4 regions of the Pseudomonas sp. H1_D04 genome follow, and region 4 is predicted to be linked to each of the others. Evidence: predicted binding sites of a transcription regulator. Region 4 holds the regulator's gene; each other region holds the start of a gene.
The links. The regulator FliA, encoded in region 4, starts transcription of late flagellar genes. The targets are predictions, from matches to a motif close to CTAAAGTTTNNNNNNNNNNNGCCGNTAA.
Positions count from the first base shown of each region.

Region 1: AB4N82_RS21755 (methyl-accepting chemotaxis protein) is a predicted target of FliA. The motif match lies at 1,749-1,776, and genes of this name have one in related genera.
Region 2: AB4N82_RS07990 (methyl-accepting chemotaxis protein) is a predicted target of FliA. The motif match lies at 1,660-1,687, and genes of this name have one in related genera.
Region 3: flgM (flagellar biosynthesis anti-sigma factor FlgM) is a predicted target of FliA. The motif match lies at 3,860-3,887, and genes of this name have one in related genera.

Region 1 is NZ_CP162826.1:4,678,022-4,683,641, reverse strand. It holds gene AB4N82_RS21760 (GAF domain-containing protein) at 1-390, opposite strand, end outside; gene AB4N82_RS21755 (methyl-accepting chemotaxis protein) at 408-1,721, opposite strand; gene AB4N82_RS21750 (hypothetical protein) at 1,832-2,101, opposite strand; gene AB4N82_RS21745 (hypothetical protein) at 2,274-3,023, opposite strand; gene AB4N82_RS21740 (hypothetical protein) at 3,717-4,298, opposite strand; tRNA gene AB4N82_RS21735 (tRNA-Ser) at 4,793-4,883, opposite strand; gene AB4N82_RS21730 (Bax inhibitor-1/YccA family protein) at 5,036-5,620, shown strand, end outside.
Region 2 is NZ_CP162826.1:1,731,397-1,737,016, reverse strand. It holds gene AB4N82_RS07995 (methyl-accepting chemotaxis protein) at 1-311, opposite strand, end outside; gene AB4N82_RS07990 (methyl-accepting chemotaxis protein) at 337-1,617, opposite strand; gene AB4N82_RS07985 (16S rRNA (uracil(1498)-N(3))-methyltransferase) at 1,804-2,511, opposite strand; gene tatC (twin-arginine translocase subunit TatC) at 2,508-3,299, opposite strand; gene tatB (Sec-independent protein translocase protein TatB) at 3,296-3,706, opposite strand; gene AB4N82_RS07970 (twin-arginine translocase TatA/TatE family subunit) at 3,717-3,995, opposite strand; gene AB4N82_RS07965 (phosphoribosyl-ATP diphosphatase) at 4,022-4,354, opposite strand; gene hisI (phosphoribosyl-AMP cyclohydrolase) at 4,357-4,749, opposite strand; gene ubiB (ubiquinone biosynthesis regulatory protein kinase UbiB) at 4,791-5,620, opposite strand, start outside.
Region 3 is NZ_CP162826.1:3,638,176-3,643,795, reverse strand. It holds gene flgC (flagellar basal body rod protein FlgC) at 1-412, opposite strand, end outside; gene flgB (flagellar basal body rod protein FlgB) at 416-823, opposite strand; gene cheR (protein-glutamate O-methyltransferase CheR) at 1,134-1,961, opposite strand; gene AB4N82_RS16885 (chemotaxis protein CheV) at 2,006-2,938, opposite strand; gene flgA (flagellar basal body P-ring formation chaperone FlgA) at 3,019-3,783, shown strand; gene flgM (flagellar biosynthesis anti-sigma factor FlgM) at 3,925-4,242, shown strand; gene AB4N82_RS16870 (flagella synthesis protein FlgN) at 4,291-4,761, shown strand; gene AB4N82_RS16865 (flagellar brake protein) at 4,858-5,607, shown strand.
Region 4 is NZ_CP162826.1:3,968,598-3,974,217, forward strand. It holds gene flhF (flagellar biosynthesis protein FlhF) at 1-807, shown strand, start outside; gene fleN (flagellar synthesis regulator FleN) at 914-1,747, shown strand; gene fliA (RNA polymerase sigma factor FliA) at 1,744-2,484, shown strand; gene AB4N82_RS18440 (chemotaxis response regulator CheY) at 2,655-3,029, shown strand; gene AB4N82_RS18445 (protein phosphatase CheZ) at 3,048-3,836, shown strand; gene AB4N82_RS18450 (chemotaxis protein CheA) at 3,848-5,620, shown strand, end outside.

The DNA.
Region 1 (5,620 bases), 710 kb from region 4:
GGTTCCGAAGACGCTGCCGTCGGAGAAGACAATCGGCAGTGAGATATAGCTTTCGAAGCCATGCTCCCTGGGCAATGGGTTTTGCCAGAAAACCGGATCCTTGCTGGCGTGTTCGATGATGATGGGGGTGGGATTAGCACGCAGACCGTTGCACAGCGTGGCTTCAAGCTGCAATTCATAGCCGACCTCCACGCCAAAATGCAGCTCGTCGTACACCGCACATGCCACCCAATGGGTATCGGTCATTTTCGAGATCGCCGAGAAGCGCATATCCGTCAGGCGTGTAGTCAGCCGCAGAATATTGGACGCCGTTTCTATCTCGGCGATGACCGCCAGTTCTTCAGAGGTTAAAGGTTTGATAGCGCTCTCCTGATTCTCAAATAAAACCAAGCAGCCCTATACCTGGGCTATTGCAGCTCATTCGCAAAACGCCCCACCGCGTTCACCACCTGCTTGGCGCCACCCTGGATCTCGGTGATGACGGCGCCGGCCTGGTTGGCCAGTGTCAGGCCTTGCTCAGCTTGCTCGCGACTGCTGAACATTTCTGTGATGGCTTCGTCGGCGAGGCGCTGGTTCTGCTGGACCACGCTGACGATCTCTTCGGTTGCAGTGCTGGTACGGCTGGCCAATTGCCTTACCTCATCAGCTACGACCGCAAATCCACGGCCCTGTTCACCCGCTCGGGCGGCCTCAATTGCGGCATTGAGCGCGAGCAGATTGGTTTGCGCGGCGATGCCCCCGATGGTCTGCACAATCGCGCTGATCAGCAACGATTGTTTGCCCAACGCCTCAATGCTCCCGGTGGCGGATTGCATTTGCAGAGCAATGTTTTGCATGGTCTGTACAGTGTTCTGCACCACCGCGGCGCCACGTTCGGCCGTGACATCGGTTTGCAGCGACACCTCGTAGGCCACGCCGGCGGCGGCCTTGACCTCGGACTCGCGCAAGACCTGGTCGGTGACCACGCTGGCAAACTTGACCACTTTGCACAGCTTGCCTTCCGCATCGTGCACCGGGTTGTAGGTAGCTTCGAGCCACACCTCGTTGCCACGGCTGTCCACGCGTTTGAAGCGGCTGGCGACAAATTCGCCGCGATTGAGGGTTTGCCAGAACGCGGCGTAACCGCTCGAAGCGGCCTCCTGCGTGGTGCAGAACATACTGTGTTTTTTGCCGACGATCTGATCGAGCGTGTAGCCCATGGCGTCAAGAAACTGGGTATTGGCGGTGACCACCGTTCCGTCCAGTCGGAACTGGATGACGGCCGTCGAACGTATCAACGCGTTGATAAACGCTTCGTTTTCTTTGGCTTGCTCAATGGCGCGACTGACTTCGGTGCCGTAGCCCTGGATCTGCGACAGCCGGCCGTCACGCCCTCTGATCGGGCACCATGTCAGGTTGATCCACGCCAGGCTGGCGTCACTGCGCAGGAAGCGGTAATCGTCACTCACCGGCTCTGAGCGGGCGATTGCTGCATTGAAGTCACGAAAACAGGGTAAATCCATGACGTAAGGCGGAACAATTTCACTCAGGAGTCGACCCTGCAACTGTTCGCGGGAGTAGCCCAAAGCCCGGGCAAAATCCTCGTTGACGGCCGTAAGCCGCAAGTCGGCATCCAGGCATATGGAGAGCATGCCACGGTCATACTGCGCAACAAGCTGTCGTAACTGGAAAAGCTCGTCGTCCCGGTCCTGCAGATCCTTCTTCAAACGGCGATTAAACATGGCGGCGTCCCTGGGGTAGTCATCACTGCATCGGCCATGCGGCCTACGGCTTAAGCATAGGCCGACGAATAGTCACTTGCCCCTCAGTTGTTCCGCTCAACGAAGATGGATTAATCGCCGGGCTTATCCAGTGCCTGCATCAGATCGTCTGCCTCGGATCCCACCGCAAACCTGAACCCGTACATCTCATCAGCCGCCAGTATTTCCCGAAGGGCCTCGATCAACTGCGCCTCGGTGGGTGAGTCACGCAGCAGTTTGTGCGCAGGCAATAACAACTCGGCGGAAACTCCCTCGATACTCGCGGCGTTGATCACCGCAAAGAGGATAAAGCGCAGGCGTATCTCGCGGTCCGTCGGCCACACCGTTTTTCGCTTCCCCAAGGTAGGGCCTCACTTTTTCGGAAAAGTCCGAGGCTATTGCCGACGTCGGGGTGTTTCAAGCACGGGGGCGCAAGATAGGCTGTTTCCTACAGCCAAAAGAGAAAGACCTTACCTGCACGAGGATTAGGGTAGTGCATATCGGGCTGACGCTACCGCGTTGCCTGCTGGCAGCTCACTGTACTGGCAGGAAATTCATCAGCAATAAGCTTTGCGCATAGTTGAGACCTATACGCCGGTATCGTTCATCAAGCATCTGTGTCAGCAGATCGAGGCGCGCCACGATCTTGCCAAATTCCACCGCAAAACTAAGGTTGCTGCCCTCCTCCGATATCTCATTGGAAAACAACAGCAACACGCCATTCGCATCCTGGCGCTTGCTGAGCAGCCATGTGGCCTTCTCGATATTGCGCGCGGCATTGCTGACAAACTGTGGATTGATCGAGTCGGTTATGTAGAACTCGGTGCGTCCACCATGGGCTGTCACCAGCATGCTGCCGATCGCATAGATAAACGCACCGACTCGATCGCCCTGAAACTCTGGGCTCAAGGAGTAGCTCAAGGCGACCAGATCGCGACGCTCGCCCAAGGCGGGCAGCGGTCGTCGCTGCTCAATCGCCTGGCGAATCTCTCGCTCGGCACTCACCGCATCCGGGTAACCCGACTGTCGCCACTGGCTGGGATTGCGCAGATAGAGCTTGCTCATCAGTAAATACAAACTTTGCAGGTTGTCACGCATGCCCAGGGTCGCCATACGATCGACACTGGTTTGAAAGAACTCATCGGGCTTTCCATTGCTGAACTGCTTGGCAATGTCCTGCCCCTGTTGCTGGGTGCAACCAGTGGCGCCGAGTACAAACATCGCAACCAACAGCAGTGGCCGGCGTAGGCGACGAATGATTGAAAGAGGAAACGTACGATCCATCGAAACCCGATCTTGTTCTACTGCCCTCGCGGGGAATCGGCGGGGCTGGGACAAGGATAGAGCCGAGAAATCAAAAAAAGTGCGACCGATATCGGCAGATTGTGTTCGAAGTGTGTGCCAGAGCGCTTCGTGACGAATTCGTCACAGGGTCTATACTTCTGGAAGCAGTTGAATGTGTTGTTGGCGAGCCAGGGTTGCATTTCCATTTTCGAGCGTTCTGGCGCATATATGTACATTGCCTACGGCACTACCACCAGCAACTGCCTACGAGGTGACGGCGATGAAGCATCCAATTCGAGCACAGATGTTTGCCCAGATGATTTGCCTGCTTTCGGTGGTTCAGCTTTTCTGCTGATTGAGATGAGAAACTGCCTTTAACAGTGGCTGCGGGTGTGGCAGTGAGAGGTATTGCCCACCTGACTCCAAAATCCCAAAACCAAAAAAGCCCCGCATTGCGGGGCTTTCGTATGAATCTTGGTGGGAAACCAGGGATTCGAGCGCTTCTTGGACACCCCATAGCCTCTCTAGGCCAAGAAGTGCCCATGCTGGATCTACTTATGCTTGCCAGCGCATTCGGCAACCGCGAAGAACATATACTTCATCGGCGCTCAACCATTCGAGTCCCGTGAGGCACGTACTTCACCAGAGACGGAAGTCTTTTTCAGCGCTTCCTTTACTGGAAAAAGACCGCCCCTAACGTGGAGTCATTATTTGGCTTGGCGAAGCACAAGCTCCGACGAGACGAGTTTTAACTCGGAAGCAGAACTCGCGAATTTGAAATTGATAAGCGGGCATAACCATGTAGTTTAAATCGGGACCTAACGAGTCTTTAATTTCCATGTATTTAGCAGTTTTGGCAGCAATGGCTTGGTATTCCGCTTCATATTTGGCGTAAGACGCTTTGTTGTAAACCTTTAAAACATCCAGCTCTTTACGGCATTGCTCAGCGCGATTTTGATTTAGGTCTGTTTCTGATTCTGACTGAGCGGCTTCAGCAGAGGCATGGACTGGGGATTCAGCACTGGCGTTCGCAGCAGGTGCAGCTTCATAACGCACAGTCCAATTTTCTGGTGTCGAATGGGCGACTTCAGGTGGTGCTTCATGGACCACGGCAGGGGGTGGAGTCACGTTAGGTTTTTCTGGAGTTTTCGTAGCGCATCCCGAGAGGGCAAGTCCTACCACTACAACGATGCCACACATTTTATCCATCGGTTTCACCAAGAAGTAATTACGGTTGGCTGAGTCGTTAGGTTCTGGGTAAAAGTCATAACTCATTCAGTGATCGAGTGTAAATTTTCTACCAGACTCAAGGCGCTCAGCCTCTCTTCCTTGAGTGCACAGATGAGCGATAATAGTAAAAAAACAAAAAGATGACGAGTAAAAGCTCTTCAGAAAAGCCACAAAATTATTGGGACAATTTATGGGACCAAACTAAGCATGCCCCCTGATTGGGGATGCTGAGCGAGTGAATCCGGACCGACGCGTCAGGAAGAAAAAGGAGGTACAACGCGGCTACTAAGCCACTGTGGTGGCTTCAACTTCGTGATAGACGGCCCAAGACAGCATCGAAAGTTATCGACATGGGCGACCCGAGTCAGCCACTGGTGCACGGTGAGCAGGCGGTTACCAAACGGGTTACAGAAGGAGATATGCAACCCTCAAATCCTTCGAATAGGCAAATTTAGGCATGCCTATGACTAACCGTCTTCCGCAACCAGAACTCCAGAAACACGAAAGCCCCGCATTTGCGGGGGCTTTCGTTTGAATCTTGGCGGGAAACCAGGGATTCGAACCCTGGGAACGCTATTAACGTTCGCCGGTTTTCAAGACCGGTGCATTCAACCACTCTGCCAATTTCCCTTTTGCGTCACAGGATTATAGTAGGTCATCCTGTCTCAGCGGGCGCCATAATACCCGAATGAAACACACTGTCAAACTCTCGCCATCGCTTGTTACAGAGCGTCTGTTATGATCTTTGCGACTGAACGTTTCAAAACCGAAGGAGTGTCGCCATGCGCGAACAGAATTACGCAGTGAATGGTAACGCGCAGGCTGAGCAGCTTGAAGTCAGCCGCGTGTTGCGCAACACCTATGGCCTGCTCGCCCTTACCCTCGCATTCAGCGGCGTGATGGCGTTCGTAGCGCAGCAGATGCGCGTCGGCTATCCGAATATCTTTGTCGTGCTGATTGGCTTCTATGGTCTGTTTTTCCTGACCAACAAGCTGCGTGACTCGGCCTGGGGCCTGGTGTCGGCGTTTGCCTTGACCGGTTTCATGGGCTTCATCCTCGGCCCTATCCTCAACCGTTACCTCGGCATGGCTGGCGGAGCGGAAGTGGTCAGCTCGGCGTTTGCTATGACGGCCCTGGTATTTGGCGGTCTGTCGGCCTACGTGCTGATCACCCGCAAGGACATGAGCTTCCTGGGCGGCTTTATCACCGCAGGCTTCTTCGTGTTGCTGGCGGCAGTGGTTGCAGGCATGTTCTTCCAGATCAGTGGCCTGCAACTGGCGATCAGCGCGGGGTTTGTGCTGTTCTCCTCGGTGTGCATCCTGTTCCAGACCAGCGCCATCATCCATGGCGGTGAGCGCAACTACATC
Region 2 (5,620 bases), 2.2 Mb from region 4:
GCCACCTGTTGGGTGCCGCTCTGCAGGCCGGCAATCAGCTCTTCGATCTCTTCGGTGGACTTCTGCGTGCGCTGGGCCAGGCTACGCACTTCATCGGCCACCACCGCGAAGCCACGTCCGGCTTCACCGGCGCGGGCGGCTTCGATTGCGGCGTTGAGGGCCAGCAGGTTGGTTTGCTGGGCCACGGATTTGATCACGTCGAGCACGCTGCCGATCTTGTCGCTTTCCCGTTTAAGGTCGCCCATGGCGACTGTGGAATTGCCGACCTCAGTGGCCAGGCGCTCGATTTGGGCGATGGCTTCACCGACCACCTTGTCGCCTTCGCGGGCCTGCTGGTCAGCCGCTGCGGCGGCCTCCAGAGGCTTCTTCGGCGTTGCGCGCGACTTCCTGTACGGTCGCGGCCATCTCGTTCATGGCGGTGGCTACTTGGTCGGTCTCGACCTTCTGGCTGTTGACCCCGGCGCTGGTCTGTTCGGTGACAGCCGACAGTTGCTCGGCAGCGCTGGCGATCTGGGTCACGCCCTCGCTGATGCCGCCGATCAACTCGCGCAGGCCCACGGTCATGCTCTGCATAGCCCTCTGCAACTGCCCCAGCTCGTCCTGGCGCAAAGACGTCAGGTTGTGGCTCAGGTCACCCGAGGCGACGCGCTCGGCGACCTTGAGTGTTTGGTCCAGCGGGATAATGATTTGGCGGGTGATCGCCCAGGCAGCCACCAGGCCAAAGATCAACGCCAGCACAGTTGCCAGCAGCAACAGGGACTTGGCTTGCGCGGCATCGGTGTCGCGCACCACGGTTTGGGAGAGGGTCAGTTTGTCGCTGTGGCCGAGCAACAGATCGCCTTGATCGCTCATGGTTTTAAGGGCTGCAGCGCTGGCCACCTGCGAGTCGCGGTACTGGCTGACAGCGGCGCGGTAGGCTTGCAGCGAGACGCTGGCCTGTTGCAGGTTGGTCGAATATTGCTCAGGCAGTTGGCCGTTGAGGCTGGTGATTTTCTTCAGGGCATTGTCGATGGCATCCAGTGCGGGTTGCTCGGCTTCGACCTTGCCGCTGTAGGTATAGCCGCGCACTTGGAAGCGCGCCTGCTGTATCAGTTTGCTCGCTTCCACCACAGTGTTGAACTGGGTGACGCTGTCGCCTTGCAGCAGGGCCTTCTCGATCTCATTGATCTTGAGCACCGCGTTGTCAGCGGTATCTCCCAGCTTGCTGCGGGCGTTTTCACGGTTGGCGCTGGCTTGCACCATGTCGCTGAATGCGCGCTTGTACTGGTCCACGGCGGCCAACTGTTCATCGACCAGGGCCGCGTCGGCGGGTTGTTCAATTAGGTTGCGGGCTTTATTCAGGCCGCTATTGAGCTTGTCCAGCAACTCGCTGACCGCGCCTGGGCCTTGTTCGCCATGGCGCAATTCATAGTCCCGGCGAGCCAGGCGCAGGTCCTTGGTCAATCCATTGAGGCTGGAGATAAAGCCCAGCTTGTCACCGCGACTGATCACATCGCCCAGGCCGGTCCAGCCGGTTAAGGTGATCATCAGTGTGAGTAGTAACACCAGGCCGAAACCTACGCCCAACTTGGTTTTGACGCTGACATTCCCCAGCTTTTCGGCTAACCAACGATACATGCTGCGAACTCCCCTGGAACAAGGCTTGGACTTATTCAGGAGTTATCGGCCTGCGCCCGGGATTCTGTAGCGACGCAGCTCTAATGGCGGGGGCTTGCGCCCGATAGGGGGGATCGGTCGATATATTTATCAGCTGACAAACCGTCATCGGGGGCGAGCCCCTCTCACAAGGGGACAGCGCCGTTGTTAGAAGAGGCGGGCGAGCAGGGCGGTGACGGCGGTTTCAACCCGTAGGATCCGTGCGCCGAGTTGTACCGGCTGCAAGCCAGCCTTGGCCAATAGGTCCACTTCGTAGGGGATCCAGCCGCCTTCCGGGCCGATGGCCAGGGTAACCGGCTCATCCAGCCCTCGGGGGCAAGCTGGGTAATCGCCTGGATGGCCGATCAGGCCAAGGGTGCCTTCGGTCATGGCCGGCAGGCGGTCTTCGACGAATGGCTTGAAGCGCTTTTCGATGATGATCTCGGGCAGCACCGTGTCCCGCGCCTGTTCCAGGCCAAGGATCAGTTGCTCGCGTATCGCCTCGGGCTCCAGGAACGGGGTCTGCCAGAAGCTCTTTTCCACTCGGTAACTATTGACCAGCACCACCTTCGGCACGCCCATGGCAGCAACGGTTTGCAGCACACGGCGCAGCATTTTCGGGCGGGGAAGGGCCAGTAGCAGGGTCAAGGGCAGCTTGGCTGGAGGCGGTTGGTCGAAGCTCACTTGCAGCTCGGCTTCGCTGGCTTCCAGGCGCAACAATTGCGCTGCGCCCATCAACCCGCCGATGCGCCCCACGCGCAGGCTGTCGCCTACGGCGGCGCGGTGGACCTCCTGCATATGCACCAGGCGTCGATCGCGCAGGATCACCCGGTCGGCCGCAATAAAGTCGGCCTCTTCAAGCAGCAGCAGGTTCACGGCTGGGTCGCTGGCGGCTGTTCGTCGTCGACGGGTTGGTCATCCGGGTGATCGCCACGCTTGCTGATCAAACCGCTGAACAGGATGCCGATCTCGAACAGCATCCACATCGGCACGGCCAGCAGGGTCTGGGAGAAGATGTCCGGCGGCGTCAGGATCATGCCGACCACGAAGCAACCGATGATCACGTACGGGCGGATCTTCTTCAGGTAGGCCACGTTGACCACGCCGATCCACACCAGCAGCACCACGGCCACCGGGATTTCGAAGGCCACGCCAAAGGCGAAGAACAGCGTCATCACGAAGTCGAGGTAGCTGGTGATGTCGGTCATCATCTCCACGCCGGCCGGAGTGGCAGCGGCGAAGAACTTGAAGATCAACGGGAATACCAGGAAGTACGCGAACGCCATGCCGGTGTAGAACAGCAGGATGCTCGATACCAGCAACGGTACCGCGATGCGCTTCTCGTGCTTGTACAGGCCCGGCGCGATAAAGCCCCAGATCTGATGCAGGATCACCGGGATCGCCAGGAACAGCGAAACCATCATCGTCAGTTTCAACGGCGTGAGGAACGGCGATGAAACATCCGTGGCGATCATCGTCGCGCCGGCCGGCAGGTACTGGCGCAGCGGCGTGGAGACGAAGGTATAGATCTGCTGGGTAAAGGCGAACAGCCCAGCAAAGATGATGAAGATGGCCGCTACGCAACGCAGCAGGCGCGTACGCAGCTCGGTGAGGTGCGAGACCAGCGGCATGTGCTGGTCGTTTTCCGGTTTATCAGCGCTCATGGGGCTCGCGGCGGCAATGTAGGGTCATGGGGCGCGGGCGACGCAACGGGCGTCGGCGCAGGCTCGGTTGGCGCGGTAGGCGTCGGGGCGGCGGGCGTAGGCTCAACCGCTGGCGCAATGCTGTGCTCGGCCACAGGCTCCACCGGCTTGGCGGGCTCCTGGACAGGGGACAAAATCTTCCGTGCTTCCTGCTCCAACGACAGAATGTGCTCGTTGTGCAGTTGGCGGCGGATCTCGTCGGCGCCGATTTCCCGTTCAACTTCCTGTTTGATCGCGTTGAAACTGCGTTTCAGGCGCCCGATCCACAGGCCGGCCGTGCGCGCGGCACCGGGCAGGCGTTCCGGCCCCAGTACCAACAGGGCCACGAGGCCGACGAGCAGCAGTTCAGAGAAGCTGATACCAAACATTATTCAGTGCTCACGAGTCTTTGCGGGTCGGCTCTTCGACTTTCTCAGCCTGCACGTCGAAGGTGCGACGCTCGGTGATCGGCTGGGCGGCCTGCGGGTGCACAGGCTGGACCGGCGGTACGGGATTGGCGGCGGGGTCGGCAGGCTTTTCGTCGTCGTTCATGGCTTTACGAAAGCCCTTGATCGACTCGCCCACGTCGGTGCCCAGGTTCTTGAGTTTCTTGGTGCCGAACACCAGTACCACGACCACCAGAATGACGATCCAGTGTTTCCAGTCAAAAATGCCCATGCTGCAAATCCTCTAGTCTTAGTTATTCAAGCGGACGGGCGCGAGGCCTTTTCGGCATGCCCGGACAAGCCGAAGCGACGGTCCAGTTCGTCCAGCACTGCCTGTGGATGCTGCCCCAGTTGGGCGAGCATGACCAGGCTATGGAACCACAAGTCGGCGGTCTCATAGATGACATCGCTGCAGTCGCCGCTGATTTGCGCATCCTTGGCGGCGATGATGGTCTCGACGGATTCTTCGCCGAGCTTTTCCAGAATTTTGTTCAGCCCCTTGTGGTACAGGCTGGCGACGTAGGAGCTGTCGGCGTCCGCACCTTTGCGGTCTTCCAGCACCTGGGCCACGCGGTTCAGGGTATCGCTCATGGTCAGTGTCCTGCGGAATAAATGGCGTGCGGGTCTTTGAGCACCGGTTCGACGGTTTTCCACTCGCCGTTCTCGAACACGCGATAGAAGCAACTGTGACGGCCGGTGTGGCAGGCGATATCGCCGATCTGCTCGACCTTGAGGATCACCACGTCGGCGTCGCAGTCGATGCGCATCTCGTGCAGGGTCTGCACGTGCCCGGACTCTTCGCCCTTGCGCCACAGTTTGCCACGGGAACGTGACCAGTAAATGGCACGCTGCTCAGTGGCGGTGAGGCTTAGGGCCTCGCGGTTCATCCAGGCCATCATCAGCACGCGCCCGGTCTTGTAGTCCTGGGCAATGGCCGGCACCAGGCCGTCACTGTCCCACTTGATCTCGTCCAGCCAGTCTTTCATGTTCGGCTCCGGCAATTTGCGACAGTGTATAACCGGATTGGCTATCGACGCACGATCAGATAAACACCCACGGCGACCATGATCCCCGCAGGCCAGTGGCCCAGTTGATTCAACGGCCCACCAATGGCCAGCATCACACCGCCCACCAGGTGCGCGGCGCCGAGCAGGCGCAGGAACCAGTCATCCTTGCGCTTGCGCCACGGCGGTTCCGGGTCCTTGGCGTGGGGCTGGGACATGCGCTCAAGCAAGTCGCGAGTCATGTTGGCCAGGTGCGGCAGTTGTTCCATTTGGCTGTGCAGGTTACCCAGCACGGTTTTCGGGCTCATGCGCTCGCGCATCCAGCGTTCGAGGAACGGCTGGGCGGTGTTCCACAGGTCGAGGTCCGGGTACAACTGACGGCCCAGGCCTTCGATGTTGAGCAAGGTTTTTTGCAGCAGTACCAACTGCGGCTGCACTTCCATATTGAAGCGCCGCGCGGTCTGGAACAGGCGCATCAGCACCTGACCAAAGGAGATGTCTTTTAACGGTTTCTCAAAGATCGGTTCGCACACGGTGCGGATGGCTGCTTCGAATTCGTTGAGTTTGGTTTCCGCCGGCACCCAGCCTGAGTCGATGTGCAACTGCGCCACGCGGCGGTAGTCACGCTTGAAGAAGGCGAACAGGTTGCGCGCCAGGTAGTCCTGGTCTTCCGGGGTAAGGCTGCCGACGATGCCGCAGTCGATCGCGATGTACTGCGGGCTCCACGGGTTGACGGTGCTGACGAAGATGTTGCCCGGGTGCATGTCGGCGTGGAAGAAGCTATCGCGGAACACTTGGGTGAAGAAGATCTCCACACCGCGTTCGGCGAGCATCTTCATATCGGTGCGCTGGT
Region 3 (5,620 bases), 330 kb from region 4:
TGGTTTTGGCGGTGTTCATCATTTCCGCATTGGTCTGGAACGAGCGGCTGGCGGAAATCATGTCGGCCATTTCCTCGACCACGTTGACGTTCGGGTAGTACACGTAGCCTTTTTCGTTCGCAGCCGGGTGGTTCGGCTCGTAGCGGGCTTCGAGGTTGCTCTGGTCTTCGACCACGCCGAGCACCTGCACGCCAGAGCCTGCTGCGCCCTGCTCCTGAAACAACGAATCGCTGCCGCCGTTCTGGCCGCCCTGGAACATGGTGGCGAAGACCGGGTGACGCGCACGGTAGGTCTGGTCAATGCTCGAAGACACAGTCTCGGCGTTGGCGATGTTACTGGCGACGGTGTTGAGACGCGTGGTCTGGGCGCTCATGCCACTACCGGCAATATTGAAAACACTGGACAGGGACATGGCTTACTCTCCACGAAGGGCCGACATCAGCCCTTTGAATTTGCTGTTGAGCAGCGTAAAGCTGGCTTGGAAGTTCACCGAGTTCTCGGCGTAGGCCGATTGCTCCAGCTGGGCGTCGACGGTGTTCTGGTCGATCGACGGCTGCATCGGCGTGCGATACAGCAGCGACTCGTCACCACTGCTCAGACCTTGTGCTTCGATATGACGGTTGTTGGTCATGTTCAAGGCGAAGGTGCCGTTCTTGGTCTTGTCCTGCTGTGCGGCAAGCACGGCGGAGAAGTCCAGGTCCCGAGCCTTGTAGTTCGGGGTATCGGCGTTGGCAATGTTGTTGGCCAGGACTTCAGCACGCTGGGCGCGGAAGCCCAGGGCTTTTTCGTGGATACCGAGCGCTTTATCGAAGCTGATGCTCATGGCGGAAACCTTTAGGCTGACCTGCTGTTCGTTAACTGGGTTATAGCAAAGCGCATGCCAGTTTCTGAAAAGCCCATGAATCAAGGGTTTACGGGGATATTGCCGGCGGCAATGCCAGAAAAGCGGCAACGGGTCTCCGCGTAGCGCCAGTAAAGCGGCAATCCGGCTTGCCGCTATCCTGAGGATTGCCGCACAAAAAAATGTGGGAGGGGGCTTGCCCCCGATAACGGTGTATCAGTGATAGATGCATCAACTGAACCACCGTTATCGGGGCAAGCCCCCTCCCACATTCTTGACCGCGTACGCTTTATTACTTGGCCTGGTAGATGATCCCAGGGCTGCACTGCACCATCTGGAAATGATCCGGCAGGCCATTGAGCGCCTCGGAAGCACCGAGGAACAAGTAACCACCACGCTTGAGGGTGCCGTGGATGCGCAACAGGATGTCTTTCTTCACTTCGGCCGAAAAGTAGATCAGCACGTTGCGGCAAAACACCATGTCGAACTTGCCAAGGCTGGCGTAGCTATCAAGCAGGTTGAACGAGCGGAACTCAACGCGGCTCTTGATTGGCGCCTTGATCGCCCAACGCCCCGCCCCTTTCGGGTCGAAGTAACGTTGCAGGCGTTCCTGGGACAACCCACGTCCCAGAGCCAGGCTGTCGTACTCGCCGGTCTTGCAATTAGTGAGCATAGTGCCGGACAGGTCAGTGGCAACAATTTGTGCCCCGGCCTTCAACTGACCCATGTTTGTCCGTTCGAACTCATCAATGGACATCGAGATAGAGTACGGTTCCTGCCCCGAGGAGCAGGCTGCCGACCAGATGCGCAAACGCTGGCCCGGGCTGGCCTTGATAGCCTCCGGCAGCACTTTGCTCTTGAGCACTTCAAAGGGGTAAGTATCACGAAACCAAAGGGTTTCGTTGGTGGTCATGGCATCGACCACCATTTCTTTGAGACCACTGCGCGGCTGCCCCTGGATCCGTTGAACCAACTCGCCCAGAGACTTGATGCCCTGCTGCTCCATCAGTTTGTTAAGACGGCTGGATACCAGGTATTGCTTGTTTTCACCGAGCAATATGCCACAGGCTTTTTCCAGGAAGACCCGGAACTGTTCAAAATCCAAATTACCCGTAGACACTGATACCGCCTCTAAAATCGTAAGACCGCCAGGGCAACAAGCCCTTAGCTGTGATCTGCTGCCTTGATCCGGTCGACTACCCGGGATGCCAGGTCATCAGGACGGAATTTGGCCAGGAAGTCATCGGCACCGACCTTCTTGACCATCGCCTGATTGAATACGCCCGACAACGAAGTATGCAGGATGATATGCAATTTTTGCATGCGTGGATCGCTGCGTATCTCAGCCGTGAGGGTGTAGCCGTCCATTTCCGGCATCTCGATGTCGGAAATCATCATCAAGAATTCTTCTTCCGGTTTCTTGCCTTCATCCACCAGCTTGCGCAGGTAATCCAGCGCCTGGCGACCATCATTAAGCGCCACGACTTCCACGCCGACGGTTTGCAGGCAACGGGTCACCTGCTTGCGTGCCACCGAGGAGTCATCCACCGTGAGCACACGCAGCGAGACCGCCTTATGCGCCGTTTCGGCATCCACCACGCCCACGGAAATCGATTCCGAGGTCGGCGCAACTTCGGCAAGGATCTTCTCCACGTCGATGATTTCCACCAACTGGTTATCGACCCGCGTCACCGCCGTGAGGTAGTGGTCGCGGCCAGTGCCCTTGGGCGGCGGATGAATCTCTTCCCAGTTCATGTTGACGATGCGCTCCACCGAGCGCACCAGGAAGCCCTGGGTCTTGGTGTTGTACTCGGTGATGATTACGAACGGGCTCTCGCGGTCCTGCAGGCCAGCCGAACCGGTGGCCAGGGCCAGGTCAAGAATCGGGATGGTCGCGCCACGGATGTTGGCTACGCCACACACCACAGGGCTGGACTTGGGCATGATCGTCAGCTTGGGACATTGCAGCACTTCCCGCACCTTGAACACATTGATGCCGTACAGCTGTTTGCCATCCAGGCGAAAAAGCAACAACTCCAGGCGATTCTGCCCTACCAGCTGTGTGCGCTGGTTTACTGAATCCATTACTCCTGCCATGCCCAGACTCCTACGCTAAAACCTTGAAGGTGCGACGCGCACCCAACACTAAACGGCACGAGCTTTGCTATTTATTGGCCATGGATATTAAAACGACAGTTTCCCGACGCCTTCGATTCCCACAGTACCGCAGATTGCTCTGCGCCTCGGTGGCATTGCTTGCTTTCTGCCTCGGCGCCACGGCCCGCGCAGATAACGTCACCTTGCCTGATCTACTTATCGGCGTCACTCAGGGCTTTCTTGAGTTCACTGTAGAAGATTATCTGGCGACCACCCAGACACCGGGGCGTTATGAAATCCAGGTCAACCAGTTGGACCCGCGCCTGCGCATGCCTATGTGCGACAAGGAATTGACAGCGACCCTGGAAAGCCCTGCTCAGCCTATCGGCCGCGTGACGGTGCGGGTGCGCTGCGATGGCGCCTCGCCCTGGACGGTGTTTGTGCCGGCACAGGTCAAGCTATTCCGCGATGTAGTGGTGGTGGCCCGACCGCTGAAACGCACCGGCATCATTGGTTTTGAAGACGTTGTGCTGCGTGAACGCGACATCAGCCTGATCAACCAGGGCTATCTCACATCAGTGGACCAGGCCATCGGGCAGAAATTGACCCGACCAGTGGTCACCGATCAGGTGATTACGCTGGTGCATCTGGAACAGGCCGAGGTCATTCGCAAGGGCGATCAGGTAGTGATTTCCGCGAGCAGCGGGGGATTGAATGTGAAAATGCCTGGCGAAGCACTGTCCAACGGCGGCATGAGCGAACAGATTCGAGTCAAGAACCTCAACTCCAACCGCGTGATCAAGGCGCGGGTGACAGCCCCAGGGCAAGTCGAGGTCGCTTTATAGATTACTGGTACAGGACGCTGGGTTTTCCTACACTGTGCACGAGAAGTCCCGTGCGGAGATTTATTGTCATTCGCGCCTAAAGTTTGTCCGGGTATGGCCGAAAACATGGCAAGCGTCCAAATACCCAGAGGTTTTTTTATCATGGTCATCGATTTCAGCCGTTTAAATAACGCCCCGACGACGTCAGGCACTACGCGCACCACCAGCACCAAGGACAGCGTAGAAGCCAAGGCCCCGGCGCTGCCCGTCAAGGCAGAACAGGCCAGCCAGAGCGGGGAATCCGTACACCTGAGCAATGAGGCTCAACAGTTGCAGAAGGTCACTGACTCGCTGCGCGATCAACCCGTGGTCAATAAAGCCCGTGTGGCCGAATTGAAACAGGCAATCGCCGATGGCAGCTATAAAGTCGACAGCAACCGTGTAGCCAGCAAGCTGCTTAATTTCGAAGCCGAGCGCTAGGCAAAGGCCTGCGCAGGGCTTTTGGACGCTTAAAACCCAAGGCCAGCCATGCATCACGACGAACATTTGCTGCAACTGATCATTGATGATCTAGCGCCGACGCAACAATTGCTGGAGCTGCTAAGAGAGGAATCACTGGCCCTTTACGGCCGGGATATGCCGTTGCTGGAAGAAATTCTGGCCCGCAAACAGTCGCTGATTGTCCTCTTGGAACAGCACGGCAAAAAACGCAGCCAGATCCTGATCAGCCTTGGCCTGCCGGCAGACCACGACGGCTTGGCGCAGCTGGCCAGCCACTCCTCGGTCGGCGATCAGCTCCTGAGCCAGAGCAAAGAACTTAACCAATTGCTCGCCCAGTGCCAGGAAGCCAACCTGCTTAACGGTCAGTCGATCCAGCTTCAGCAAGCCACGACTGCCAACCAGTTGCGCATACTCCACGGCGGAGAGCCGCCGGCACTGTATAACGCCCAGGGATCAACCTCGCGCCTGGTCAAGCCAAGCACCCGCAGCCAAGCCTGACGCCAGTTTACTGTGCGCCCTATCCAAGGCGCGCCACATGCTGGCAAAATGCCGGTTCTTGCGTGTAGTCGTATTTTGTCTGGAGATGGAAGAACCGTGTTCAACGCCCTTAATGCGGAAGATGCGCCGCAGCCACCCAAGGTGCTCACCACGCCTCTGGAAATCGCAGGCACCTTGCGGATGCTGCAAGACAGCCATGACCCGCTGATCATCACCTTCCATGAGCGCAGCCAGCGCTTCCAGAGCTATCTGGTGGACGTTAACCGTGACAGCAGCACGCTGGCGCTGGACGAAATGATTCCCCGTGATGGCGAACGCCACCTCGAAAACGGCGAACCCTTCCGTATCGAAGGCTTCCACGACGGCGTGCGCGTCGCCTGGGAAAGCACCGGCAACCTCAAAATCAGCGAAAAAGATGGCCACCGTATCTACACCGGCAGCCTGCCGGACGAGGTGGTCTACCATCAGCGCCGCAATGCATTTCGCGCCGCGCTGAAGCTGGCACAACTGGTGAACATCGAGCTCGGCGGCGAAAAACTCAAGGCGCCGGTCAACGGCAAATTGCTCGATATCTCCGCCACCGGCTGCAAACTGCGCTTTGAAGGCGACATCTCCGAACGCTTGCAACTGGGCCAGGTCTACGACCGCTTTATCGCCGCCCTGCCGTTTGGCAGCATGACCACTTCGGTCGAGCTGCGTTACCTGCACTTCGAAGAGAAGATAAACACCACCTTTGCTGGCGTGCGCTTCCACAACATGAGTGGCCTGGTGCAGCGCCAAGTCGAACGTTTTGTGTATCAACTGCAGCGAGAAGCGCGGCGCTTCGACAAGGACGACGATTTTTAATCATTAAAGATCG
Region 4 (5,620 bases):
CGCATTGGCTTGTCCGGCCCGTTGTCCCGCGACCTGCTGGCCCTGACCACCGAAATCGAAGAACCACGCCAGGCCTGGCGCATGTTGCTGGCCCACCTGGCGCGGATGATCGCTACCCCGGAAATCGAACCCCTGGAAGAGGGCGGTGTGATCGCCATGGTCGGCCCTGCCGGCATGGGCAAGACCACCACCCTCGCCAAGCTGGCAGCGCGTTATGTGCTCAAGTACGGCGCGAATAATATCGCGCTGGTGAGCATGGACAGCTACCGGATCGGCGCCCAGGAGCAGCTCAAGACGTTGGGCCGCATCCTCAATGTACCGGTGACCCACGTCGACCCGGGCCAGTCCCTGGCCAACGCCCTCGATCCGCTGCTGCGCAAGCGCGTGGTGCTGATCGACACCGCCGGCTTGCAAGCCAGCGACCCGGCGTTGCGCATGCAACTGGAAACCCTGGCCGGGCGTGGTATCAAGTCGAAAAATTACCTGGTGCTTGCAACCACCAGCCAAAAACAGGTTCTTACCGCTGCGTACCATAGCTACAAACGCTGTGGCCTGGCCGGTTGCATCCTCACGAAACTGGATGAAACCGCCAGCCTGGGTGAAGTGTTGAGCCTGGCTATCAGTCATGAATTACCGGTTGCCTACCTGACCGACGGGCCGCGGATCCCGGATGATCTTCATCTGCCGCGCCGTCATCAGTTGGTCAGCCGTGCCGTCAGCGTGCAAATGCAAGAAGAGCCTAGCGAGGAAGCGATGGCCGATATGTTCGCCGACCTCTACCACAACCCGGCAAAACGGGTCGGTTGAAGTCAGGATGAACACCGTGAAATGTACCTACATTGATGGTCTGCAAGCGATTCACGCGGCCAAGCCATGTAGCCTGCGTCTAAGCAAGACAAGGTAAAGAAATAAAATGGGCAGCATGCATCCCGTACAGGTGATCGCGGTGACCGGCGGCAAAGGTGGCGTCGGAAAGACTAACGTGTCAGTGAATTTGTCCCTGGCCCTGGCAGAGCTTGGCCGTCGCGTCATGCTGCTGGATGCTGACCTGGGGCTGGCGAACGTCGACGTTCTGCTGGGACTGACGCCCAAACACACCCTTGCCGATGTGATCGAGGGGCGCTGTGAGCTGCGCGACGTGCTGCTCCAGGGCCCTGGCGGGATCCGCATCGTGCCGGCTGCCTCCGGTACCCAGAGCATGGTGCACCTGAGCCCGGCGCAGCATGCCGGCCTGATCCAGGCATTCAGTGATATCGGCGACAACCTCGACGTGCTGGTGATCGACACCGCCGCCGGGATCGGCGAGTCCGTGGTCAGCTTCGTGCGCGCCGCGCAGGAAGTCCTGCTGGTGGTCTGCGATGAACCCACCTCGATCACCGACGCCTACGCCCTGATCAAACTGCTTAACCGTGACTACGGCATGAACCGCTTCCGCGTCCTGGCCAACATGGCCCAGAGTCCGCAGGAAGGGCGCAATCTGTTCGCCAAGTTGACCAAGGTCACGGATCGCTTCCTCGATGTCGCCTTACAATACGTCGGCGCAGTTCCCTACGACGAGTGCGTGCGCAAGGCTGTGCAAAAGCAGCGTGCAGTCTACGAAGCGTTCCCTCGTTCCAAATGCGCATTGGCGTTCAAGGCTATTGCCCAGAAGGTCGATACCTGGCCGTTGCCCGCCAACCCTCGTGGGCATCTGGAGTTTTTCGTCGAGCGATTGGTACATCAGACGAGCGCAGGACCGGTGCTATGACAGCGAATGGCTACAACGCCTACAAGAAATCTGCCCGTGACAGTCAGGGTGAGTTGATTGAGCGCTATGCGCCGCTGGTCAAGCGTATCGCCTATCACTTGCTGGCTCGCCTGCCCGCCAGCGTGCAGGTCGAGGACCTGATCCAGGCCGGCATGATCGGCTTGCTCGAAGTGTCGACCAAATACGATGCCAGCAAAGGCGCGAGTTTCGAGACGTATGCGGGTATCCGTATCCGTGGCGCGATGCTTGATGAGGTGCGTAAAGGTGATTGGGCGCCGCGTTCGGTGCACCGAAATACGCGCATGGTCAGCGACGCAATTCGTGCAATTGAAGCAAAAACCGGTCGCGACGCTAAAGATCATGAAGTTGCGGCCGAACTCCAATTGAGTCTCGACGATTATTACGGGATTTTGAACGATACCTTGGGCAGCCGCCTGTTCAGTTTCGACGACCTGTTGCAGGACGGCGAACACGAAGGGCTGCACGAGGACGGCGCGAGCGCGCATATGGAACCGTCACGCGACCTGGAAGATGAACGCTTCCAGGGTGCATTGGCGGACGCCATTGCCAACTTGCCCGAGCGCGAGCGGTTAGTGTTGGCGCTGTATTACGACGAAGAGCTGAACCTCAAGGAAATCGGTGAGGTCCTGGGGGTCAGCGAATCGCGTGTCAGCCAGTTGCACAGCCAATGCGCAGCCCGCTTGCGGGGGCGTTTGGGAGAGTGGCGAGCGCGCTGACAGGCAGTGTGGGGAGCATTGCAAAGCGATACCGCGAAGGTGATAGGCCTTCGTGGGTTCGATCCGTGGTGCCCCCGGCAGTCCTTTTTGTGTAATGCCTGTTGATTGAAATGGCGCGTCCAGGTGCTGGGCGCGTTTAAGACTGCTTGGAGGTCGAATTGGACAAGAACATGAAAATCCTCATCGTTGATGACTTCTCAACGATGCGGCGGATCATAAAAAACCTGTTGCGTGACCTTGGGTTCACAAACACGGTCGAGGCGGATGACGGCCTTACGGCGATTCCGATCCTCAACAGCGGGAGCATCGACTTTCTGGTAACAGACTGGAACATGCCGGGCATGACCGGTATCGACTTGTTGCGCCACGTGCGTGCCGACGAAAAACTGCGCAGCCTTCCCGTGTTGATGGTGACCGCCGAAGCCAAGCGTGAACAGATCATCGAAGCCGCCCAGGCCGGGGTCAACGGTTACGTAGTCAAGCCATTCACTGCACAGGCCTTGAAAGAGAAGATCGAAAAGATCTTTGAACGCATCCACGGCTAATGCCATCGCGGGGGAGCTATGGAGCATAAAGAAACGTCACAGGGAGACTTTGAGTCGACCCTGAAAAAGCATGCTCACCAGTTGGTCGACAGCCTTGAAAAAGGCCACTTCGGCGACGCGGTGCAGTTGATCCATGAGCTCAACCAGACCCGTGACCGCGGCCTGTACCAGGAAGTGGGCAAGCTCACACGCGAGCTGCACAGTGCGATCGTCAATTTTCAGATTGACCCGCACATGCCCCAGGCCGAAGAAATCTCGCAGATCACTGATGCCACCGAACGCCTGTCCTATGTGGTCAGGCTGACCGAAGCCGCGGCTAACCGCACCATGGACCTGGTGGAAAATGCCACGCCTCTGGTCAACGGCATGGCCAATGAAGCCCAGGCCCTCAGCGTTGACTGGGGCCGCTTCATGCGTCGCGAAGTCGGGGCTGAAGAGTTTCGTGAATTGGCCCGTCGGGTCGACGGTTTCCTGTCGCGCAGCGAACAGGAAAACCGCACGGTTTCCAGCAACCTCAATGACATTCTGCTGGCCCAGGATTACCAGGACCTCACCGGTCAGGTGATCAAACGTGTAACCCAGTTGGTTACCGAAGTGGAAAGCAATTTGCTCAAATTGGTGCTCATGGCTGGCCAGGTAGACCGTTTTGCCGGCATCGAACATGACCGCGAAGCGATCCTCTCTGAAAAAGATCCACAAAAACATCTCGCCAAGGGTGAAGGTCCGCAGATTCATGCCGATAAACGTGAAGACGTTGTGTCAGGTCAGGATGACGTAGATGACCTGTTATCCAGTTTAGGCTTCTAAGGAGCACCCACATGAGCTTCGGCGCCGATGAAGAGATCCTTCAGGATTTCCTTGTAGAGGCCGGCGAAATTTTAGAGCAACTGTCCGAACAACTGGTCGAGCTGGAAAGCCGACCGGATGATGCGAACCTGCTCAATGCAATTTTTCGCGGTTTTCATACTGTAAAAGGGGGCGCCGGCTTCCTCCAGCTCCATGAGCTGGTGGAGTGCTGCCACATCGCCGAGAACGTGTTCGACATCCTGCGCAAGGGTGAGCGTCACGTTGATTCGGAATTGATGGACGTGATTCTCGAAGCACTGGATGCGGTCAACGGCATGTTCAGCGAAGTTCGCGAACGTGCCCCGATCACGGCGGCCACCCCGGAACTGCTGGCCGCCCTGGCGCGCTATGCAGAGCCGGCCGACACCACGGCAGCGCCGGTGGTTGAGGCCGCGCCTGAGCCGGTGGCGGAGCCTGAAGCGGATGTGACGGACAACGAGTTCGAACAACTGCTCAACTCCCTCAGTGCCGTCAAGGCCGAAGCTGAAGCACCGGCCGCCGTTGCCCCGGCAGCGGCACCGACCAGTGAAGACATCACCGACGCCGAGTTCGAATCCCTGCTCGACCAGTTGCACGGCAAAGGCCAGTTCGCCGCCGATGCGGTGGCGCCTGTCGCGGCTGCCGAAGCGCCTGCGGCCCCGGCCAGCACCGACATCACCGATGACGAATTCGAAGCCTTGCTTGACCAGTTGCACGGCAAAGGCACGTTTGCGGTCGACGCCCTGCCGGAAGTGGCGGCAGCGCCTGCTGCTGCGGCGGCTGCCAGTGCCAAGCCTGCGGACGATGGGTTGATCTCTGATCACGAATTCGAAGCGCTGCTGGATGATTTGCACGGCAAGGGCAAGTTCAGCGAAGTCGCCCCAGCGGCTGCAGTCGCCACGGCAGCACCGGCTGCTGCTAAAGCGGCTGCGCCTGTGGCAGCGGCCAAGCCCGCAGCCCCGGCTCCAGCTCCTGCGCGTGCGGCTGCGCCACCACCGGCGGAAAAACCGGCCAGTGAAGCCGAAACCACCGTGCGGGTTGATACCGCGCGTCTGGACGACATCATGAACATGGTCGGCGAGCTGGTACTGGTGCGTAACCGCCTGGTGCGCCTTGGCTTGAGCAGTGGCGATGAAGCCATGCAGAAGGCCGTGTCGAACCTCGACGTGGTGACGGCTGACCTGCAAACCGCGGTGATGAAAACCCGGATGCAGCCGATCAAGAAAGTCTTCGGCCGCTTCCCGCGCCTGGTTCGTGACCTGGCGCGCCAGCTGAAGAAAGAGATCAACCTAGAACTGGTGGGTGAAGAAACCGACCTCGACAAAAACCTTGTCGAGGCCCTGGCCGACCCGCTGGTCCACTTGGTGCGCAACGCTGTCGATCACGGCGTCGAAACCCCTGAAGAACGCGAAGCCTCGGGCAAGTCCCGTGGCGGCAAGGTGATTCTGGCGGCGGAGCAAGAAGGCGACCACATCCTGCTGTCGATCACCGATGACGGCAAGGGCATGGACCCGGCGATCTTGCGCAATATCGCCGTCAAGCGTGGCGTGATGGACAAGGACGCCGCCGACCGCCTGACCGACACCGAGTGCTACAACCTGATCTTCGCCCCTGGCTTCTCGACCAAGACCGAGATTTCCGACGTGTCGGGCCGTGGCGTGGGCATGGACGTGGTGAAGACCAAGATCAGCCAGCTCAATGGCTCGATCAACATCTACTCGACCAAGGGCCAGGGCTCCAAGATCGTCATCAAGGTGCCGTTGACC